DNA from 3 places in the Shewanella sp. MEBiC00475 genome. Region 2 is predicted to be linked to each of the others. Evidence: predicted binding sites of a transcription regulator. Region 2 holds the regulator's gene; each other region holds the start of a gene.

Region 1 (7,599 bases), 1.5 Mb from region 2:
TTGGGTTTAAGAATCGATAATGCCTTCATTAATCCTGCCACTGCAGCCGCACCGCCTTTATCACGGCTCATTCCCGCCATTGACCCTGCAACTTTGATATCAGCGCCACCCGTATCGTAAATCACTCCTTTACCAGCAAAGAACAACGTTTTGCTTATAGTACCTTCGCCTACATATTCAAGCTTTACCACTCGAGGTTGGTGACGTTCAACCCCAAATGAGCTTCTACCAACAGCGCTTAATAGTGGGTATTGCGCTGTTAACAGCTCGACTTGATCAATGACAGACACTGCTAATCCGCTATCAGCGAAAGCATCAACACAATATTGGGCAAACCCGATAGCCGACATTCTCTCAGGCTCAGTGCCGCAAAGATCTCGCGCTAATACTCGTCCAGCTTCAGCTGCATTAATTAACACACTATGTATAGCCGTATTTAATAATCCAATGGCCTCTAAACTCGGCGATAATGAGTTTGCTTCACGGGCCTCTAACGGTTGCCACAGCTCTTGGCCACATGCCAATGCTGCCACTTGTTCAGCATTAGCAAAGCGTTTATCACTTACAGCTGGTACTACTAATAAAGGTTTAGTTGCCCCAGCAGCTTTGGCGATAGCAATCCCCTCCCTTGCTGCTTTAGCAAAAATCCTGACATCACTGTATTCATTCTCGCTATCCACCACGGGCGAGATGATTAAGCGGCCACCAGCCAAACCTGGAGCAAATAATAGTGTGGCACTTTTACCTACACGCTTATCAATTTGACTCGCATGTGCCGCCAGCAAACTGATTTCATCTTGCTTAATGTCTGCCAGGCTTGTAGCAATGACTACCACAGCATCCCAACCTTCCCCCTCTCCTTCAAAAATAGCCTCATCACTGGATACATCAATAATGGGTACTTGAAACGCGCTAACAGCTTTATTTACTTGTTTATTAATTGGGGTCATAAAAAATCCTTAATCTATTGCAATGGCCATTGATCTTTCAAGATCAATTTGGCAGCAGTTTGTGTCACGTTAATACAATGCTGAGCGGATGAAATACAGCGGATCCACATAAGTAGACGATAACTCTGTAGATAGAAGCCACAAGCGCTGCCCGAATATTCAGCTAAACGATCTTGTTTTTTTGAAGGCATTTTTTTGCAAGGTATTTGCTTAGCATTCTAGACGGCACAAGTAGTGACACCTTGTGACATAGAGCACGGGGCATTTATCTCAAACATATTTAAAACACCAAACATCAATAGCCCTAGACAAGCAAATTGATGGGTTCATAATTATTTACACAATTGTGGACTAAACCTTGGCAAATCGGTGCTGCAATATCAAGTAACTGCGCAGAATATGTTAAAATAGCTGCAGTTATATTTTTGTCGTATATCGACTCAATTTCATCTTAGAGGGCGTTTCGTGACTGCATTAACTCAATTATATCCTCAGCCTCTATGGCAATGGTTTGAACAAATTTGTGCTATTCCACATCCATCAAAACATGAACATGCATTGTCGCAATACATTCAGCAATGGGCAAAAGCACAAGGCCTTGCTGTTGTTGAAGACAAAGTCGGAAATTTAATCATCCGTAAGCCTGCTACAGCAGGAATGGAAAACTGTAAAAAAGTGGTGTTACAAGCACATATTGATATGGTGCCGCAGAAAAATGCCGATAAGGTACATAACTTTGAAACCGACCCTATTGAAGCCTATGTTGACGGTGATTGGGTTAAAGCCAAAGGCACAACCTTAGGCTCAGACAATGGTATTGGTATGTCTTCAGCGTTGGCTGTTTTAGGCAGTAAAGACATTAAACACGGGCCACTGGAAGTACTGCTCACTATTGATGAAGAAGCCGGTATGACAGGGGCTTTTGGATTAGAAGCGGGTTACCTTGAAGCTGATATTTTAATTAATACAGATTCTGAACAAGAAGGTGAAATCTACATGGGCTGTGCGGGCGGTGTTGACGCTCAGATAAGCGTCCCCATGTCTTGGCAAGCACCAGAGCAAAGTAATGCCAGTTTCTCATTAACCATGTCAGGCTTAAAAGGCGGTCATTCAGGGGTGAATATTCACCTTGGTCGTGGCAATGCAAATAAGTTACTGGCTCGCTTTCTATTTAAATACAGTGACGAATTAGCCCTAGAGCTTGTCAGCTTTAGCGGTGGCTCGCTGCGTAATGCGATTCCGCGTGAAGCTAACGTTCAATTTATGTTGCCGGCTGAAAACATTGAAGCATTAAAGCAAGCCATTGAAACATACCAAGCGTTAGTTCGTGAAGAATTAGCCGTTGCAGATCCATCCATGACACTCACGTTAGCCACAATAGAGCCACCAACGAAAGTCATGGGCGAAGAAGCGCAAAATACCTTAATTGACCTACTGCATGCTAGCCCTAACGGGGTGATCCGCATGAGTGATGAAGTGGAAGGTGTTACAGAAACATCATTGAATATCGGTGTCATTAGTACTGAAGATGAAAGCGTTGAAGTGCTATGTCTTATTCGCTCATTAATTGACTCGGGGCGTGAAGAAGTCACAGGCATGCTGACTGCATTGGCTAACCTTTCTGGGGCGAGTATTGATTTAAGCGGTGCATATCCGGGCTGGAAACCAGACACCAGTTCACCAGTAATGGCGATTGTGCGTGAAACCTATAACGACATTTATAAAAAAGATCCTACCATTATGGTAATCCATGCAGGTCTTGAATGTGGTTTATTCAAAGAACCCTACCCGCTTATGGACATGGTATCGATTGGCCCAACAATTCGCTATCCACACAGCCCAGATGAAAAGGTCAACATCACTACTGTTGGTCAATACTGGGAATTGTTACTTGCAGTATTGGCACGTATTCCAGCTAAAGAAGCTTAATCACGATCAATAATTTACAGACTCTAAAAAGGCGACAGAAATGTCGCCTTTTTTGTACCCATTGGTATAAAGAACTTCAACGTATGAAATATTAAAACTGTAAATCGAGTTGAGTAATTTGATCCACACCGTTATCTGCCGTTGCCAACGTTACATCCGCTAAACCAACACTCACGCCAACCAAACGGATCCCTCGTCCTTGGCTGCGCTGCAAAGCTTGCAATAACAACTCATGAAACAAATTAATTGAAATCTCATCACTGCGATGCTCAATGGTAGTTTGTTTAAAGTCGTTAAATTTAAGTTTAACGACCTGCTTATGGATTTGCCTGTCTTTAGCACTTCGATGAACACGAGCACTCAGTTCTTGAATAAGCTGTGGTAATACTTGATGACATTGTTCTAAAGTAAAAATGTCTTTAGCTAACGTCGTTTCAACACCAACCGATTTACGCACTCGGTGAGGGCTAATTTGCCTGGTATCGATACCTTGAGAACGCTCTATTAACACATGGCCAAATTTACCGAAAGCATCGATTAACTGAGGTTTGGAATATTGCTGTACATCATAACAAGTGGTTAAACCTATATCGGCTAGCTTTTTTGAGGTGACTTTACCAACACCAGGAATTTTACTCAGGGGTAGGTCTTTGACAAAATCGCCAATTTGATTCGGGGTAATCACATATTGACCATTTGGCTTATTTAAATCGGAAGCAATTTTAGCTAGAAACTTAATGGGTGCAATACCGGCTGAAGCCGTTAACCCGGTAACGTTAAAAATATCATCGCGGATTGCTTTAGCGATTAACGTGGCACTGCCTTGATGAGCTTGGCAGTCGCTAACATCAAGGTAAGCCTCATCTAAAGACAATGGCTCAACCAGATCAGTGTATCGATGAAAAATCTCACGTATTTGCAATGATACTGATTTATACACATCCATTCGCCCAGGCACTAAAATTAGATGCGGGCACAATTGCAGTGCGTGATAACTGGACATGGCACTGCGGACCCCAAATTTACGGGCCTCATAACTGCATGTGCTTATCACACCTCGTCGATCGCTTCTGCCGCCAACAGCGATAGCTTTCCCTCGAAGTTCAGGAAAATCTCGCATTTCAACGGCAGCAAAATAGCAATCCATATCGATGTGAATGATTTTACGCATTCTGTAACCATTACCAGTAACTTAATTAACCGTAATACTACTGTATACAAAAACAGTATTCAATCATTCTCTTGCAAACACAAAAAAGCCCAACATAGTTGGGCTGTTAACTAAAAACGATACAATCTAAAAATGATACTATCTTGCAAATGATATGCTCTTACAAATAAATTACATTTTTGTCTGCAAATAATTTTGCAAACCTACACGCTCAATAAGACCTAATTGTTTTTCTAACCAGTACATGTGGTCAGATTCCGTGTCATCAAGTAATACTTCTAAAATTTCGCGGGTTTGATAATCATTTTTTTCTTCACATAGGGCAATCACCTTACGTAAATTATCAGCGACATGATATTCATATGCCAAATCATTTCTAAACATTTCTTGCACGTCTTTACCAATATTCAATGCTTCACGGCTACCTACATCGGGAGTGCCTTCTAAGAATAAAATGCGTTGGACTAATTTTGCCGCGTGCAACTTTTCGTCATCTGATTCATGCAAGATACGAGTATATAATTCATTGAATCCCCAATCTTCATACATATGCGCATGGACAAAATATTGATCCATGGCAGACAACTCACCGGTTAATAAAAGATTTAGGGCGTCTATAACTTCTGGATGACCTTTCATAATCTGTTCCTATTAGTCGTTAATTTGTGATTGAAGATAATTTTGAATACCGGTTTGAGTGATGAGCTCTTGTTGCGACTCAATCCAATCTAGGTGCTCTTCTTCGTCTTCTAGTAAATCTTCAAGCAGATCACGGCTAACATAATCTTGCTGGGTTTCGCAGATATCAATAGCTTCGCGCAAAACGGCAATTTGTGCCGTTATTGCCGCCATGTCACAGCTAAGCATTTCTTCAGCATGTTCACCAATACGAAGTTTGTCTAGCTGTTGTAGGTTAGGTAAACCTTCAAGAAACAAAACACGTTCAATCAATTTGTCAGCATGCTTCATGTCTTCAATCGATTTTTTGTACTCTTTTTCATTAAGCTTAGCCAAACCCCAATGTTTAAACATACGAGCATGTAAAAAGTATTGGTTAATGGCCGTCAGCTCGCAAGTAAGTACGCGATTGAGTTGGCTGATGACTTTAGGATGACCTTTCATAGTAATGTCCCTTGATAAATAATTTGATCTCGATCAATTTCACATAGAATAGAACACTGTAGAGAGAAAGGCAAATTTCCTTTTTATTTCACACACTTACAACTGATAACCGTTATCATTACAACTTAGGTTTGTAATGGCAATCTAAATATAAGACATAAAAAAAGCCTTCAAAATGAAGACTCTTTACATTGTAAGCGCTAAAAACATTGTTTCTTAAATGGCTTTTATAAAACCGTTTGACTTAAATAATGCGGTTTTGATTAAGCATTTCTTTGCGAGCTTGATCTTTTTCCATACGACGCTTGCGAGCATCACATGGATCATCACAGTCACAGGCTTTTTCAATACCTAAAACACCTAAACCACCACAACTGCCTTCAACCGCTTTCTTTTTAACGATATATCCGACAGACATCAATAAGAAAAATAATAATAACACCACAAATGCAGCAATAAATGTGCTCATAACGAACTCCAGTCAACTCATTCAGCTCAAGCTTGAGTAGTTTTGAATCAAAAAAACCTATTTCAAATACGCTTTAAACGCATCACTGTAATAGACCTTAAAACCTTGCTCTTGCTTCTCTATCAGCATTATTGCTAAATGTTTCTCTTTAGCAAGTGCGAGGGAAGCCTCAGTACCTAACACCATCATGGCGGTAGCATATCCATCTGCGGTCATACAACTAGAGTTTAACACGGTTGCAGACGCAAGTTTATGCTTTATAGGATATCCACTTCGTGGATCAATCAAATGTGAAAAACGTTCGCCATTTTCTTGATAAAAGTTACGATAATCGCCAGATGTTGCTAATGACATGGTTCCTGGCTCAATCACTTGTTGCACCACTTGCCCTTCACTAGTGGGTTGCTCAACTGCGACGCGCCAAGGTGAATGATCAGCTTTAGTGCCTTTGACGTTAAGCTCACCACCAATTTCTACAAGGTAACCACTGGCATGATACTTATCTAAAATGGCCGCAATTTTATCAACACCAAAGCCTTTGGCAATTGATGATAAATCAATGTATAAATCGGCATTATGCTTAATTAAGCTATGACCACTAATTGACAATTCATTGATGCCCATTTTAGATTTTGCGGCATCAATTTGGGCTTGGCTTGGCTCAGTAATAGGTCTTTTATCTGGACCAAAACCCCACAAGTTAACCACTGGGCCTAAGGTGATATCTAACGCCCCATCGGTCTCTTTATAAAGACGCATTCCCTCTTTTATCACTTTAATCGTATCAGCTGAAACCTTAACTCTCTGCTGTATTTGTAATTGATTAAATTTCGACAGTTCCGAGTCTGGACGATAGGTCGACATTTGATCATTAACAACTTCCAAGGCCATATCTATTTCAGCTTGAAGTAATTGGGGTTCTGGTAATTTTTCATTAGGTACCACTTTAATATGGTATGTGGTCCCCATTGTACTACCTGATAATGAAATCATCGGCTCTGGTAAGCCGCATGCACTGACGAATAGCAAAATGGCTGGCAATAGCAGTAACTTGATTGAATTTACGGTCATTTCAAATTTACACTTTTTCAAATGAATAAAAAAAATTGCAGCACACAGACTCGTGTTTAACCACCCTGTCTGCATTGCTGCAATTTTCATGACTTACATGTCAATGTAATGAGCTAACTCATTAGCCGCCAAAATCATCTAATAAGATGTTTTCATCTTCGACACCTAAATCTTTAAGCATACCAATTACGGCTGCATTCATCATTGGAGGTCCACACATGTAGAACTCACAATCTTCTGGAGCATCATGGTCACGCAAGTAGTTTTCATACAAAACGTTATGAATGAAACCAGTATAACCAGTCCAGTTATCTTCCGCTTGCGGATCTGACAACGCAACATGCCACTGGAAATTTTCATTCTCGGCCGCTAAGCCGTCAAAATCTTCCACATAGAACATTTCACGCTTAGAACGCGCACCGTACCAGAAGCTAATCTTACGTTTTGATTTAAGACGCTTTAATTGGTCAAAAATATGTGAACGCATAGGGGCCATACCAGCACCACCACCAATGAAGACCATTTCTGCATCAGTATCTTTAGCGAAAAACTCACCAAATGGACCAGAAATAGTGACTTTATCACCGGCTTTTAAGCTCCAGATGTATGAAGACATTTTACCACAAGGCAAGGTTAAATTACGTGGCGGTGGCGTAGCAATACGCACGTTCAACATAATAATCCCAAACTCTTCTGGGTAGTTAGCCATTGAGTAAGCACGAATAGTTTCTTCGTCTACTTGTGATTCTAACTTGAAGAAACCAAAGTGTTCCCAGTCGCCACGATACTTATCAGGCACTTCAAACTCAGCATATTTAACATGATGAGCAGGTGCTTCAATTTGAATGTAACCACCAGCACGGAAAGGCACTGTTTCGCCATCAGGA
Region 2 (7,599 bases):
AAGTTAAAATATACAACACAAAGGCAATTGATAAGCCGTTAACCACTCGCCAAAACTGCCCTAGAGTCACTCTAGTTAAGGTGTCAAAACTGTCGCCCGGTTCAAAATGCAGATTGGCTTCTAGTAACAGCAATCCCGACATCAACATGCAAAACCATACGCCTAGTAACATCGCTATTGAATAACCAAACCACATCCCGGCTCCAACTACGGGTAACGAAAACATTCCTGCACCAACCGTTGTTCCGGCAATAATCATCGCCCCGCCCAGTACAGATTTACCGCCGACACGATGCTTAGCTCCATTCATATGGTTAGCCATTATTATCCGTGCTCCGTTTGCACACTATCAACAATGGTTTGCCTTACTGAAGATCCTAGTAATTTATTAACATTATCTCTTATTCTGATTACTTCAGAACGATGTTCGTCACTGCTTAAATAACCCAATTCCTTCAGTTTCACACTCAAGGTGTTATACAGCTTTTTATCATAAAACTCTGGAGCAGTAATGCCATGTAATGCGCCTAATCTCTTGGCTAATAAATGACTATCGGTTTCAAGTTCTGAACGTTCCAGATCAGGCTTGATCGCCAGTAAATTGAAGATAATGGCATATCGCTGCAAGGTTTCATTTATGGTTTCAGCAAGAAGCAACACTTGCGTGATATGACGAGGTGTGATGACAAAATCATCTTCACCACTCAATAAACCTTGTTCAACCATAAATTCTAAAATGCTATCTATATGCGCAGGTACATCATCAATGCCCATAAAGAGCTCGGCTTTAAGTAACGGATATAAATCCATAACAACCGCATGGATGCGTTTACGATCGCATACATCATAGTGAGCCAAACAGCTGGCAATTAATGAAGGAAGCGCCATAAGGTGAATAATGTTATTACGATAGTAACTCATAGTAATAGCAATTTTCTCATCGACCGAAATAATTTCGCCAATAGGATCTTTGCTACTAACAAACTTATCTAACGACAAGCAATGATCAACAATCGATTTACCATTACCTTCTGCTACAGATGTGAAATCGGTATATGGCACGGTGTTAAGTAAGGCTAAATACAAATCAAGCTGACGTTCTAACTGGCCTCTTTCCAACGCATTTTGCTCTGATGCCAATAACACCAAACTGGTCAATGCCACCGAACTGGCGGCGGCTGCACCATTAATATTAGTCATCACGCGGTTAGCTAATGAATTAACCGATGGCGTAAACCACGACGGTTTTTGATCGGGATCTTTTGCAAGCTCAGCACGCCATTCCGGTGCCTGCTGATTTAAGAAGTGCTGTAGATTAATGGGTTCACCAAAATTGACATAACCTCGGCCAAAATTACCTAATCGACTAATTGCCCCAAATACCTGCCACACAGATTCTTTTTTCTTTTTCTTACCACTTAATTCTTTATGATAAGTAGCCACTTCCATAACATGGTCATACCCTAAATACACAGGTACTAAAGTCACTGGACGCTCTATCCCACGTAACACACTGTTAATAGTCATGGCCAACATACCCGTTTTAGGCGCCAGCAAGCGTCCGGTACGCGAACGACCACCTTCAGTGAAATATTCGACGGAATAACCCTTAGCAAACAACTGATCTAAATATTCACGAAAGACTGCTGTATACAGTTTATTGCCATTAAAACTACGGCGGATAAAGAATGCCCCACCACGACGGAACATCGGTCCTGCAGGCCAGAAATTAAGGTTAATACCCGCGGCAATATGTGGAGGAACCATGCCCTGGTAATACAAAATATACGACAGTAATAAGTAATCCATATGACTGCGATGACAAGGCACATAAACAATCTCATGGCCATCATGATGTAACTGTCTTACCTGTTCGGCACCTTTAATATTAATGCCACTGTATAATTTATTCCATAACCAAGTCAGAAAGCGTTCAGCTATGCGCACTAAGCTATCGGAATAATGAGCAGCAATTTCGTCAAGATATTCAATAGCAGTTTCGCGAGCTTTCTCCACCGAGACTTTTTTGCTTGTCGATTCTTCTTCTATCGCCTTCTTGATAGACTCAGATTTTAGTAAAGAAGCAAACAATACGTTTCGATTAGGTAACTGTGGCCCTGTCATTACCTTGCGTTGGCGGCGAAAATGCACTCGTGCAACACGGGTTAACTTGTGAGCAATTCTTTTATCTGTACCGTGTTCATCGGCCATATAACGAAGCGATAATGCATTAGAGAACTGGACAAAATTATGTCGTCCTAAAAATAAAATCATTAACCATTTACGTAGCCATGTTGGATTTTCTCTTTCAAATACAGCCGCTTTCATGCTGTCATCTTCTTTCCCTGGGGTACGTCCCCAATAAAGACAAACAGGAACCAACTGAATATCTAATTCAGAGTTCTCACGATGAAGAGATAATAGACTGGTAAAATAATTAATGAATTTTTCACCACTTTCGCGTTTACCAAATAATGGTTTGCGCCCCTCTAAACAAACAACTCGAGGCACTTGCAAGCCATCAAGCTTTAATGGTTCATAAGGACTAGGCATACCAAAGCCCTCTGTGATTTCGCTCAAGGCGGCAATATCACTAATAGATTCCGTTTTCATCAAATAAACTAAAGGTTTAGTCGGATCTATATTGAGGTCATCAAAAGGATCATGTGGTACAACAATCGTTTGCACCATCCATTTTTGAATCCACTTTAATGTTCGTAAAAATATTGAATCAGGTTTTGACATGGTTATTTTCGCAACATAAGCCACTATAATATTGTTGCATAGGATACCAGAAACAACCCCGCTTACACTATCTGGCTTATTTATCTTTACATTTTGGATTTCTTTAGAAGTCACACCCCAAAGTTAAAATATAAAATAACGTTTTATAACAGTAAGTTAAATCAATTTGTACAAACAAATAACAAAAAACAGTTGGTTAATACTTGCGCGAACAGAATCACTGTATATAATGACAGTCACTGTATAAAAAGACAGGAATTGTCATGAGACCGTTAACGCCGCGCCAAGCTGAAATATTAGACTTAATTAAAAACAATATCGCCGAAACAGGTATGCCACCCACTCGAGCTGAAATTGCGAATCGTCTTGGCTTTAAAAGTGCTAATGCCGCCGAAGAGCATTTAAAAGCATTAGCCAAAAAAGGCTTTATCGAGATCATTCCTGGTACCTCTAGAGGTATACGATTACCTCATGAAGAACAGATTGAAACCGGTCTACCACTCATTGGGCAAGTTGCTGCTGGGGAGCCTATTTTGGCCCAAGAACATGTGGAAAACTATTATCAAGTTGACCCCAATATGTTTAAACCTGCTGCGGATTTTTTATTGCGGGTTCGTGGTGACAGCATGAAAAATATCGGCATTTTAGAAGGCGACCTCCTCGCGGTACATAAAATGCAGCAAGCACGTAATGGCCAAGTTGTGGTGGCACGAATAGACGATGACGTCACCGTAAAACGATTTGAACAAAAAGGTAACGTCATTTATCTGCATGCAGAAAATGAAGATTACAACCCGATAAAAGTAGATTTAAGTTGCCAAAGCCTAACCATCGAAGGGCTTGCCGTTGGTGTTATCCGTAATGGAGATTGGTTATGAACAAACTAATGGGCATCGCCCCACGCCACCCTGGCTTATGGGTAGATTTATCAGACACAGAACTTCAGGGCAACCAAACCATTCAAACATTGCAAACGGTTACCCAAGGTGAAGCAGAGCTGAGTCAATTGTGTAGTCAACTAGCAACGTTAAGCCAACAAGGCCGCTGGATTGTACTCATTAGCCCACCTCACATTGGTTATAAACATATGCTGGCAAGTGCCGGAGTGAGAATGGATCGCATTTTACTGGTTCACACCAAAGATGAAGTCGAGACATTATGGGCCATGGAAAAAGCACTCACTAGTGGTACATCTAGTGCAGTAGTAACTTGGACAAGCTCACTTGATGCTCGCGATAGTCGCCGTTTGGAAATAGTAGCCAAAAGCGCACGTGCATTAGGGATCGTAATTGAAGATGTGAATACTCACTTACCTCACAAACATCAACTTGTTAGCCCGACCTTAGCAAATGGAACAAGTAATTTTTGCTCGTTTCACTAAGCACGAACCCTTAATAACCAAGCCCTGTATTGAATTCAGGGCTTTTTTTTCACCTTTTTCAGGCGATTAAGAAAAAAAGTGATCTTGATCAATCCTTAATCTACAAGTAATGTACTTAACAAGGATGAAACAATTTTTTATCTTTAATTTGACGTAAATGGCAGATTTAATAGTCATCGATGGGAAAACGTCAACACAAATTGATAAGTTCAGTCGTAGGTACAAGCGTGGTGCACAGCTAACAATAAAACCGTAGACCGTCTGTTTACAACCACCAAGGTACTTTGAGGTCATCAAACTTTTTTCGGGAACCGAAGAGTTTGCATAGAGCAGAGAATTACTGTGTGACTTTTCTTTGTAATTGCAATTTGCAATTAACAGAGGAGCAGTCTTGTGAAGCAATGGTTGTATTGTTTACTGGTTGTGTGTGTAGCACTTCCGCTTGGGGCAACAGCAATGCCCCTCAACATGACTCAAGGCGTGACAGATATCAGTGGTCAGGTTTATCACCTCCACATGACGATTCTTTATATCTGTTGTGCCATTGGGTTAGTGGTGTTTGGGATCATGATCTATTCAATGATTTACCACCGCAAATCAAAAGGCGCAGTCGCGGCCAATTTTCATGAAAGTACCAAAGTGGAAATTGCTTGGACCGTCATTCCTTTTATCATCTTAATCGCCATGGCTATTCCAGCCACCAAAACCTTAATTGCTATGGAAGATCCCAGCGATGCTGATCTCACCATTAAAATTACCGGGTCGCAGTGGAAATGGCATTACAGCTATTTTGATAAAGACATCGAATTTTACAGCTCATTATCTACCCCCAGAGAACAAATTGACGGTAGTGAGGCTAAAGGAGAACATTACCTCCTTGAAGTTGATAAACCACTAGTACTCCCCATTAACCAAAAAGTACGTTTTTTGATGACTTCTGATGATGTTATCCACTCATGGTGGGTGCCCGCTTTTGCCGTTAAAAAAGATGCTAATCCAGGCTTTATTAATGAAACTTGGACTCGTATTGATAAGCCCGGTATTTATCGCGGCCAATGTGCCGAATTATGCGGTAAAGACCATGGCTTTATGCCGATTGTAGTGCAAGCATTGTCGGAGGACGATTTTGATAATTGGTTAGTTGAACAAAAACAACTAGCAAGCAATGCCGCTGCTGCGGCGGCGGCATCAATGACCCAAACCCTGTCACTCGGAGATCTAACCTCACAAGGTGAACAAATCTATATTGCTAGGTGTGCTGCTTGTCACCAACCTAATGGTGCGGGTCTTCCTGGTGTATTCCCATCATTAATTGGCAGCCCTATCATAAAAGGCCCTGTTGAAGGCCATCTAAATATCGTCATAAACGGTAAACCAGGTACCGCAATGCAGGCCTTTGCAAAACAACTTAGCGCCCAAGAAATTGCAGCAGTGATTACCTTTGAACGTAATGCTTGGGGCAATAATAGCGGTGATCTTGTACAAGCTGCTGATATAGGAAAATTTTTAGGCAGTAACGAGGCAAAAACAGAAGCAAACAAAGCAGTTGCTGATGTCACAAGCACTATTGCAGCCACGACAACTGACATTACCGATGCGGTTACCGAGAAAGCCACTCAAGCTGTCGAAACCGTAGCAAAAGTTGCTCCAGCAGAAGATCTGCCCACGTTAACCTTGGAGCAATTAATGACCGAAGGTGAGCAGGTTTATGCCACGACTTGTGCTGCATGTCACCAAGCCACTGGCGCAGGTTTACCTAGCGCTTTCCCTTCACTTATTGGTAGCCCTGTTGTTAGCGGACCGGTTAGCGGACATATCGATATCGTTATGCACGGAAAACCAGGTACTGCAATGCAGGCATTTAGTAGTCAATTAAGCCCTCGAAAGATGGCGGCAGTGATTACATATGAGCGCAATGCGTGGGGCAATAATTCTGGCGAGGCGGTGCAACCTGCCGATGTCGCTAGCCATGGACAGTAAGGGAAAACAATGAGCACAACAACGCACGATACAATTGCAACCGCCCATGATGATCATCACGGCGCTCCAAAGGGGCTAATGCGCTGGCTACTCACCACTAACCATAAAGATATCGGATCTCTGTATTTATGGTTTAGTTTCATTATGTTTCTCACTGGCGGCGCAATGGCAATGGTCATTCGAGCTGAGTTATTTCAGCCTGGATTACAGCTAGTAGAACCTAACTTTTTTAATCAAATGACCACTGTTCATGGTCTCATTATGGTATTTGGTGCAGTAATGCCCGCTTTTACGGGCTTAGCTAACTGGCTAATACCTATGATGATTGGGGCACCAGACATGGCATTACCACGAATGAACAACTGGAGTTTTTGGATTTTACCTTTTGCCTTTGCCATGTTACTGGGTTCGTTATTTATGGAAGGCGGTGGACCTAACTTTGGTTGGACATTCTATGCCCCGCTCTCAACCACTTACAGCCCTGACAGTACCGCATTATTTGTATTTTCCATTCATATCATGGGCATAAGTTCAATAATGGGTGCAATTAATGTCATTGTCACCATTGTAAACTTACGTGCTCCAGGCATGACGTGGATGAAGTTACCCTTGTTTGTGTGGACTTGGTTAATTACCGCTTTCTTACTGATAGCAGTGATGCCGGTACTCGCGGGTGCGGTCACCATGGTATTAACCGATAAGTTTTTTGGTACCAGCTTTTTTGATGCTGCTGGAGGCGGTGATCCGGTAATGTTCCAGCATATCTTCTGGTTCTTCGGTCATCCTGAAGTTTACATTATGATTTTACCGTCATTTGGTATTATCTCCGCAATAGTGCCAACCTTTAGCCGTAAAAAGCTGTTTGGTTACTCTTCAATGGTTTACGCCACTGCCAGTATTGCCGTGTTGTCATTCTTAGTGTGGGCGCATCACATGTTCACGACTGGGATGCCGGTGTTCGCCGAACTATTCTTCATGTATTGCACCATGTTAATTGCCGTACCCACGGGGGTAAAAGTATTTAATTGGGTGGCAACCATGTGGCGCGGTTCAATGACATTTGAAACACCAATGCTGTTTGCTGTAGCGTTTATTATTCTGTTTACCATAGGTGGTTTTTCTGGCCTGATGCTGGCAATTACGCCTGCTGATTTCCAATACCACGACACCTATTTTGTAGTGGCTCATTTCCATTATGTGCTCGTCACTGGGGCAATATTTTCCATTATGGCAGCCGCTTATTATTGGTTGCCTAAATGGACTGGCCATATGTATGACGAAACGTTGGGGAAATGGCACTTTTGGTGCTCGGTAATATCCGTCAATGTATTGTTTTTCCCCATGCACTTTTTAGGTTTAGCGGGTATGCCACGTAGGATCCCTGACTACGCGGTACAGTTTGCCGATGTGAACCAAATTGTGTCTATTGGAGGTTTTGCATTTGGTTTGTCTCAGCTGATATTCCTCGCCGTTGTGCTCAAATGCATTAAAGG
Region 3 (7,599 bases), 1.0 Mb from region 2:
ACCCACTGCGGATCCCCAATGCAGGCATAGTCGATATTTACCGTGCTTGGGGCACAATTGCCGTGTCGCACACTGACTATCAAAACGTCGTTAGCCCAAGCAATGGTTCGGTGATTACTATTCGCACGGGCAGTAACTTTGTTGATATTACCGATGCAAATGGTGCCAGCTTGTGGACCGCAACCAGTGACCATTTTACAGTTGATAATGCCGCCGGTACCGTTACCTTAAACAGTGACTTTAGCGGCTTTACTGCGCCGTTTATTTTAAGTGACACCATTAGCGAGTTAGCGTTAGTCACGGCAGTGAACACCAATACCGTCACTATTTCTGCGGCGTTGTCGCGTGAATATCCAATAGGTTCAAGTGTGGCCAGTGTGCAAATACTCGGTGACTTACAAGCGCGAGTCGGCAAAGTGCGCGACATGACCAGCTGGGCTAACAATTGGGACCTAGACGGTGAGGCAGCCCAAGGTACGTTAAACACAGTTGATTACCCAATTGAAGTCACTAACGCTGCAGCAGTGAATGAAGATTGGGCCTTGGTGTTTATCTCTACCACAGGGTTCCGTTGTGTCGGTAAGCGTATTGGCCAAATTGCCACAGGCGACACGGTAAACGACTTTGCCCCGATTAACTCGCTAACCAATCAACCTTACTTTGTGATTCGCTCCGGTGCGTTCGGTGGAGGGTGGAACCCGGGCGAAGCGATTCGCTTTGCCACAGTTGCCAGCGCAAAACCCGTTATGCCAATTCGCACAGTGCAAGCGGGCCACAGCCAAATCAACACCGACCGCGCTGTATTAGCGTTTCGCGGTAACGAAGCTTAATGACTTTTTAATTAAAAACTATTTTTCGAATGAGTGCTGGCAGCAATGTCGGTACCGCTTTCGCGTGAGGGAAAAATCATGGGATTACCAGTAACAGTTTACAAATCTACAGACGTAGGTTCTCCACAAGTTGCATCAGGAAAACCAAGCGAAATATTGAATGTATTACAAAAATGTCTAGTCGATGGTTATGGTAGTAAAGCTAGCTTAGGTTGGTTATTACTTGATCGAGATGACTCATTAAATCGTATTGCGTTTAAGAATGATGTTAGTAAAGGTGCATCAGGTAACTGCTTTATCGTGAAGTCTTACAATGGCACAGATGCAAACAATAATTCTTTATGGTTACAAAGTGCTAAGTCATTTATCAGCTTAGACTCATTAGATGGTCTTGGTTACATGAATACTATGACACCACCACCATCAACTACAGTTTGGACATTAATTGGAACAGAGCACGCTTTCATACTTCTTGTTGGTAAAGCTACCAGTAAAATGGGTGGTTGGGTTCAATTTAATGAGAGCGGTTTTTTTGCAGGTGATTATACTCCATTAGTATCATCAGATGCTGGTCGGTTCATATTATTTTCCGATAGACTAACCGCTTTATCGAGTACAACAACAGGAAAAACATCACAAGCATGGCCTAATTATTTTGGTAATTTAACTTACTCACAATCACAGGTAGATTGCTTACAAATTTATGATGCTGACAACATAAATAACCCTAATAGTTACACGATAATGATAGATAATTCAATATCCATATCATCAGTAACAGAGGAAGCGACAACGTCTCCAACTATGGATGTTTATTCACCGCTAATTATCAGATTGTTTGCTAAATCAGTACATTCGGCAGGTTCTGATAGGGTTGGCTCCCCTTGGAAATTATCAGAAATATCACCAGTTATGCGGGGTATTGTTCCGGGTATTATCAATCGTTATTTCGGTAGAAATGGCAATGATGATTATCCATACCCAGAGGTGACTATAAATGGTCAGCAGCACATGATGCTACGTTGTGGCGGTGGTGGGTGTAATAGTTTTATTAATTTAGAGGAATGGTAATATGAGTTTCGATTTTACCAAATCAAATATATACGTTGATCTTCTTGATAAAATAACACCTTTATATCGCTCAAAATTAGATGTTAATTGTGACCAAGATGCTGAATTTATGGCAGTTATAGATAAAACCTCACTTAATGTTATTTTCAAAAGTGATTTAATCTACAGTAATACTCTATCCATCATGTTACCTGCATCTTACTCAACTACAGATACAGTAGCCGTGGTTATTTTTGATAATGATAATGAATTTAATGCTGCCATTATGGATGGGATTTCTTGCGAATCAATTAATTTAAGATCGATATAATGTTGGAGTTAAGGTTTTCTACGCCTTGGGATAATTCAGTATCCCCAACTATTATTACATTTAATAAGCCTGTTTTTATTGGTGTAATAATCCGTTTTGATAAACCTATAGTCAATCGTACATCACCAATAACGATTCGGTTCGAAGCTGAGGTGGCACCAGAGCCACCGATTCGGCCGCCGTCTTTGGGTATTGATTTGGGTATCACCTGGCAACCTCTCTTAATTGTGGTCAATGACTATCAACTTATGAATGCCAGCAAGCAACTTGGTAATCAAGTTCAGTTGGGTGTGTTATCAAATCCAGCAACAGACAACTATGTAATATTCAAGTGGCAAAATAAACCACTAACTCAACGCATAACAGTAGTGCATTATGCTGGCAATGCGTTAACTGAGTTAACCATAAACTGGCAATGGTTTGTTGCGCCTAGTGTTGAGCAATACAACACATTGTTGTGGTTGGTACCTAATCAACACAACGCGGTTATGTCTGTCGATTGGCAAGTAGCACCAAGGCTGAATACGTTCCAAGCCAATATCAATTGGTGTGATGGTGCAGCATTAGTTAACGATATCACCACGGCTTACCGCTATGGCAATGTCAGACTAATACAACCAAGCGTTGCTTGGGGACCACATACCGCCAGTTGGATTTGTTCAACCCGATATCGACCACCTACTGGCAAAGTGATTATTCGATTTAGCGAACCTTGGGCCAATTCAACCAACCCATTACAGCTGCGTTTTACCGCGTCAGCAAACTATTGCTACTTTGACGACGGTGGTGGTTTAGTTGACGCCAACCCAAGTTTACCCAGCCTTGATTTTGAAACCCCCATTGAACCTCAACTGCGCAGGTATTATTTAATGCAGCCAACCATTACGTGTGTGCGTGTATCTGATGACGTACCGATTGTGATCAGTAATATCAGTATCAGCCGCAGCCGTGGCCAGTGGGCCAGTTCGGTGAGTATCGATTTTTCAAGCCGCATCGATGCCAGCCGTGCTGAAAACCAACTTCTTAAAGTCGGCATTAACGGCTATGAGTTCTTTATCTTGGTTGAACAAACCAGTGTAAGTAAAGTGTTTGGCAATGAAACATACCGAGGAACCGGCCGCAGCCGCAGCGCCGAACTGGCCACGCCGTATGTATTGCCGATCAGTTATACCAATGCAACATCACGCAGTTTTGCCGGGTTACTCACTGACATGCTGCAATTCACAGGTTGGACAATTGCGCTTAATGGCATCGTTGATTTTAACGTACCTGCAGGTGCGTTCAGTGTTGGCAATAAATCACCCATCGATGCAGTGCAAGAAGCCGTTGCCCAATTGGGTTGTATGCTGTTATCTAATGATGAAACTAAAGCATTAACCGTGGTCCCACGTTGGCCAACAGTGCCGTGGTTAATGGATGGTGTAACACCAGACTTAACAGTGCACGATGCTGTGATCACCAGTTACAGTGAGTCAAAAGAAATCGGTACCGAGTGCAATGTGGTTTGGCTTCGGGGTGAGCAGCAGGGCATTAGTGCAAAAGTAAAACGTGCTGGTACCGCAGGCAATATTGCCGCCGATGACATCAGCGCCCAATTGATTGTTGATAACCAAGCAGCCCGAACAGCCGGTACCAACGCACTGGCCGACACGGGCAACAAGCTTAATATCAATATGAGTTTACCCATCATGGCTGACTTGCCACCTGCAACACCTGGTATGTTGATTGGTATTCGTGAAGGTGTAGATGTGTTCAAAGGTACTTGCGATTCGGTGACGATCAGTGCATCGGTTAGCGACACTGGCGACATCGATGTAGAGCAAACCATCACCGTCGTTCGCCACGTTGCATAAGCTGTTGTATCAAAACCAGCATAAGGAGTCGTAATGTTAAAGCAGTTACAACAAAGCTTAAGCGCCCCGCGTACCATCATGACTATTAACGCGGTAAACACCGATGGCACCGTCACCGCCAGCACTGCCAGCAACCATACTCAACGAGTCATCGGTTCTGGTAGTATTGGCGATCACATCTACGTTCAAGACGGCAGAGTGCTAGGGACTGCACCTGATTTGGCGTTTGTAGAGATAGAGGTTTAGGTATGCCACGTTACTGGAATTTTATAGGCGTTAGAAACTTTAGCTTTGAAGGCCTTAAGTTTCCACTCTAGTTCATTAGGATTTCCTTCATCAGAATTAAAAACAGTTATCCCATGTTGAAAATCTTCAATAATTTTTTCTATATAATCTTTGTTTTCTAGTTGAGACACATTGATATTAAACCCATCAGTGAAGTGATTTTTTGCTTCACGTTGCAATTCTATTAGCTCTTTTAATCCTTGGAATGGTTTAAATGCAGAACTGAATTCGCACTGTGAAGATAGAGCATAGTTTTCAAGATTATTTGAAGTCTTATGGCCAGGGTAAGTAGGTTGAATAGGCAAAGTATTGCCACAAAAGTCTTGAAGCCTCTGAATTAGAGAAAGTAGTTGTTTAAAGGTTTTATCTTGTTCAAATACATTGATTCCTGAGCTACGATTGTCTATCAAAATATCACCTACACACTGCCTATTTTTTCCCTCACAAAACAGATAGTCTCTAAACTTTTTTATTTCTCTAAATGCTGCTTGTGGAGTATTATCCATAGGCCGGTAGTTAAATCTAATTGCTTCATCTAAACGGTGTTTACACATATCAAAAAAATCTAGTTCATCTTGAGGCTGATATGCATAACTCGTTTCTTCAAATGAATTCTTAGCAAACATTAAAGCATACAATTTGTCTATGTTTTTTATTTCAAATGGGAAATCATCAGATGACTCAATGTCTTTAATTAGTTTTTTAAACTCAGTTTTATGTAGTAAAAACTTTTGAAAGTTAAGCATTTCATTTTCTTTATCCCATTTTTTCTGTTGTCTTGACTCGAAATCATCTTGCCTTTTATTCTGGTCATCTATTTGGGCTTGTTGAACCTTAAATTGTTTGATTGCTAATATCATAACTCCGACTGTGCCAATAGCCCCAAAGAAAGAAAATACTCCAGATAAGAACGACCCAAAAGCTGCCCAATCACTTTGTTTACTTGAGATTATGCCTCTTGTGTAAAAGGCATAAAAGCCGATTAAACCAAGAGAAATAATAGATGTTATAATCAGCAACGACTTCATCCCTTTTAGCCAATCATCATTTTTATTTCCATTACTCATCAAACTTCCTTATTCATCAATAGGCTACCTAAGCACTCCCCATTCTATTCTTAAAACCTAAAATCAGTCTACAATTAGTCTGCGCATTAAAGATTGCTTTTATCGATATGACGATTAAAATAACTGTATGTTTAAACAGTGGTTGTCAGCATGAAATTTATCCCAATCTATGCCAGTGCAGGTATCACAGGTTTTGAAAGCCCTGCAGCTGAGTACTTACAACAATCGTTGAACCTTGATGAAATATTGATTGAACATCCAAGTGCCACCTTCATTGTTCAAGCTAAAGGCGACTCTATGCAAGGCGTCGGTATTTTCGATGGTGACATATTGGTTGTTGATAGGCATTTAACGGTTAAAAACCTTGACGTGATCGTGGCTTGCTTCAATGGTGAATTCGTTTGTAAGATACTAGACTTAAATAATAGGTTGTTACTTTCAGCAAACAAAGATAACGAACCTGTAGCGATCACTAGCAACGAAATGTTTACCCTTGAAGGCGTAGTATCTAAGTCGATACGTTGCCACCGCCCATCAAATTTTTTTGGTCAGCGTTGACAGCCCAACAGCCCAACAGCCCAAATGAATAAGGACATCATGAATGAATGGGTTAACTAATTACTTGAAAAAATTCAACGTTGGGCCAAAACGACTATTAATTTGTTTTATTTTAGCTATTCCAATGTCCTATGTTATTACTGTAGTGTTTTACAGCTTACAAACTGAATGTGTTGATGATCTCACAGATTTTGATTTGAAAATCGATGTTGATGCAATGACACAAGCAGAAGTCGAAGGGTTAAGTATGTGGTTTGATGAAGAGTTAAACCAATGGTGTATGTTTAAACAGCAGTATTAACGATGAAATTAATTATACAAATCGCGCTAGGTATCCTCTTGGCGTATGCGGTCATGGGATTGGGTTTTTTAGCATTTACGGCATACTTTGAACATGAAGCTAAGATGCAAATTCAAGAAGCATTGATGGAAGTCAAAGCCAAACAGGCTATCCAGCTTCGTAATGTTCAACTATCAAAACAAGAAAAAATTGAGCAGCGTAAGCAACAAATCATTGCTGAACAAAACAGAAAGCAACGGGCTATCAAAAAAGCAGAAGATGACAAACTCAAACAGGAAGCCTGGCTAAAAATTTATAAGCCTCGCCCAGACTGTGAAACCTACACCAGCGACGAACACATGGTTGAATGCGTTGAATACAGAAGTGAACAACGCAGAAAATTTGAAGTTGTTTATAGAAAACTAAATATCAATTAGAAGTAAGATTAATGAGTTATAAGTTTCAGTAGATATAGCGGAAGTAAAGTTAGATAAATAAAAAGCCCTTAATTAAGGGCTTTTTTTACTTGGGATTTTTATCATGCAATCGCACGTTCTTTCTCATATGAAACTTCAATTCCATGGTCATTTGCCATTGCTTCTCTGGCAATCGATTTCATTTCGGCTTCAACAAATCTTTCCAATATTCGTCTTATTAGAGGTTGATAACCTCCAAGCTTATTGGCTTTTGCGATGTCCTTTAAATCTTGAATCATCGATTTTTGTAATCTGATAGATATCATTTGCAAGGCAAGCATATCATCAACCGACTCAGAGGTTACGTCCTCTGCAATCGCTGCAAATTGCTCGTCATTACCAAGAAGCTCATTTTCCCAATTCTCTGTAGAACCTTCTATTTTAGGAGTCATTTCATTCATAATTTCATTCCTATTTCTATTGCTATTATCTGATTAAATTATTTAAATAAGAGTATGTAATTGTAACTTTAAACAGAAATTAACATTGCTTAGCAAGTTTATAGTATAAATCGGCAGCCTTACTTGCAGTTGGCTCGTAAGCCGTTTTTATTTCAATGACACCGTTTTTCTCGATAAAACATACTTTTAATTGCCTACCTAAGTCTGTACTTGAGATAAACCATTTAGTCACCGGGTCAGTCAAATGCTCTTCCCTTGTGTCTATCAAAAAAACGTGTGTTCTATTAAAAAAGCATTCAAATATTTCATTATCTGCTACTTGATGTCTATCGCGTAGCTTGTCTTTAACCTTCCTTGATATGGATATTTCCAAGAACACTCTCCTTGTGTAGTTATAGGCCGCGAACTATACAGATGCCTGATTAGTTTGTATATACAAATCGTATATACAAATTCTGCAATTTACAA

Evidence for each region. The regulator LexA, encoded in region 2, represses DNA repair genes until DNA is damaged. The targets are predictions, from matches to a motif close to TACTGTATNNNNATACAGTA.
Region 1: a site for LexA is predicted at 4,089-4,108, ahead of dinB (DNA polymerase IV). Genes of this name have one in related genera too.
Region 3: a site for LexA is predicted at 5,538-5,557, ahead of umuD (translesion error-prone DNA polymerase V autoproteolytic subunit). Genes of this name have one in related genera too.

The regions. Positions count from the first base shown of each region.
Region 1 is NZ_CP039928.1:3,401,421-3,409,019, reverse strand. It holds gene FCN25_RS15245 (leucyl aminopeptidase family protein) at 1-950, opposite strand, end outside; gene FCN25_RS15240 (aminoacyl-histidine dipeptidase) at 1,416-2,879, shown strand; gene dinB (DNA polymerase IV) at 2,971-4,050, opposite strand; gene bfr (bacterioferritin) at 4,222-4,689, opposite strand; gene bfr (bacterioferritin) at 4,702-5,172, opposite strand; gene nqrM ((Na+)-NQR maturation NqrM) at 5,417-5,641, opposite strand; gene FCN25_RS15215 (FAD:protein FMN transferase) at 5,699-6,712, opposite strand; gene nqrF (NADH:ubiquinone reductase (Na(+)-transporting) subunit F) at 6,834-7,599, opposite strand, start outside.
Region 2 is NZ_CP039928.1:1,882,486-1,890,084, forward strand. It holds gene mtr (tryptophan permease) at 1-322, opposite strand, end outside; gene plsB (glycerol-3-phosphate 1-O-acyltransferase PlsB) at 325-2,745, opposite strand; gene lexA (transcriptional repressor LexA) at 3,009-3,623, shown strand; gene FCN25_RS08310 (cell division inhibitor SulA) at 3,620-4,126, shown strand; gene coxB (cytochrome c oxidase subunit II) at 4,520-6,106, shown strand; gene ctaD (cytochrome c oxidase subunit I) at 6,116-7,599, shown strand, end outside.
Region 3 is NZ_CP039928.1:2,893,137-2,900,735, forward strand. It holds gene FCN25_RS12885 (hypothetical protein) at 1-830, shown strand, start outside; gene FCN25_RS12890 (hypothetical protein) at 909-1,901, shown strand; gene FCN25_RS12895 (hypothetical protein) at 1,903-2,211, shown strand; gene FCN25_RS12900 (hypothetical protein) at 2,211-4,064, shown strand; gene FCN25_RS12905 (hypothetical protein) at 4,098-4,310, shown strand; gene FCN25_RS12910 (hypothetical protein) at 4,307-5,416, opposite strand; gene umuD (translesion error-prone DNA polymerase V autoproteolytic subunit) at 5,567-5,974, shown strand; gene FCN25_RS12920 (hypothetical protein) at 6,018-6,275, shown strand; gene FCN25_RS12925 (hypothetical protein) at 6,278-6,691, shown strand; gene FCN25_RS12930 (hypothetical protein) at 6,793-7,131, opposite strand; gene FCN25_RS12935 (DUF4258 domain-containing protein) at 7,211-7,504, opposite strand.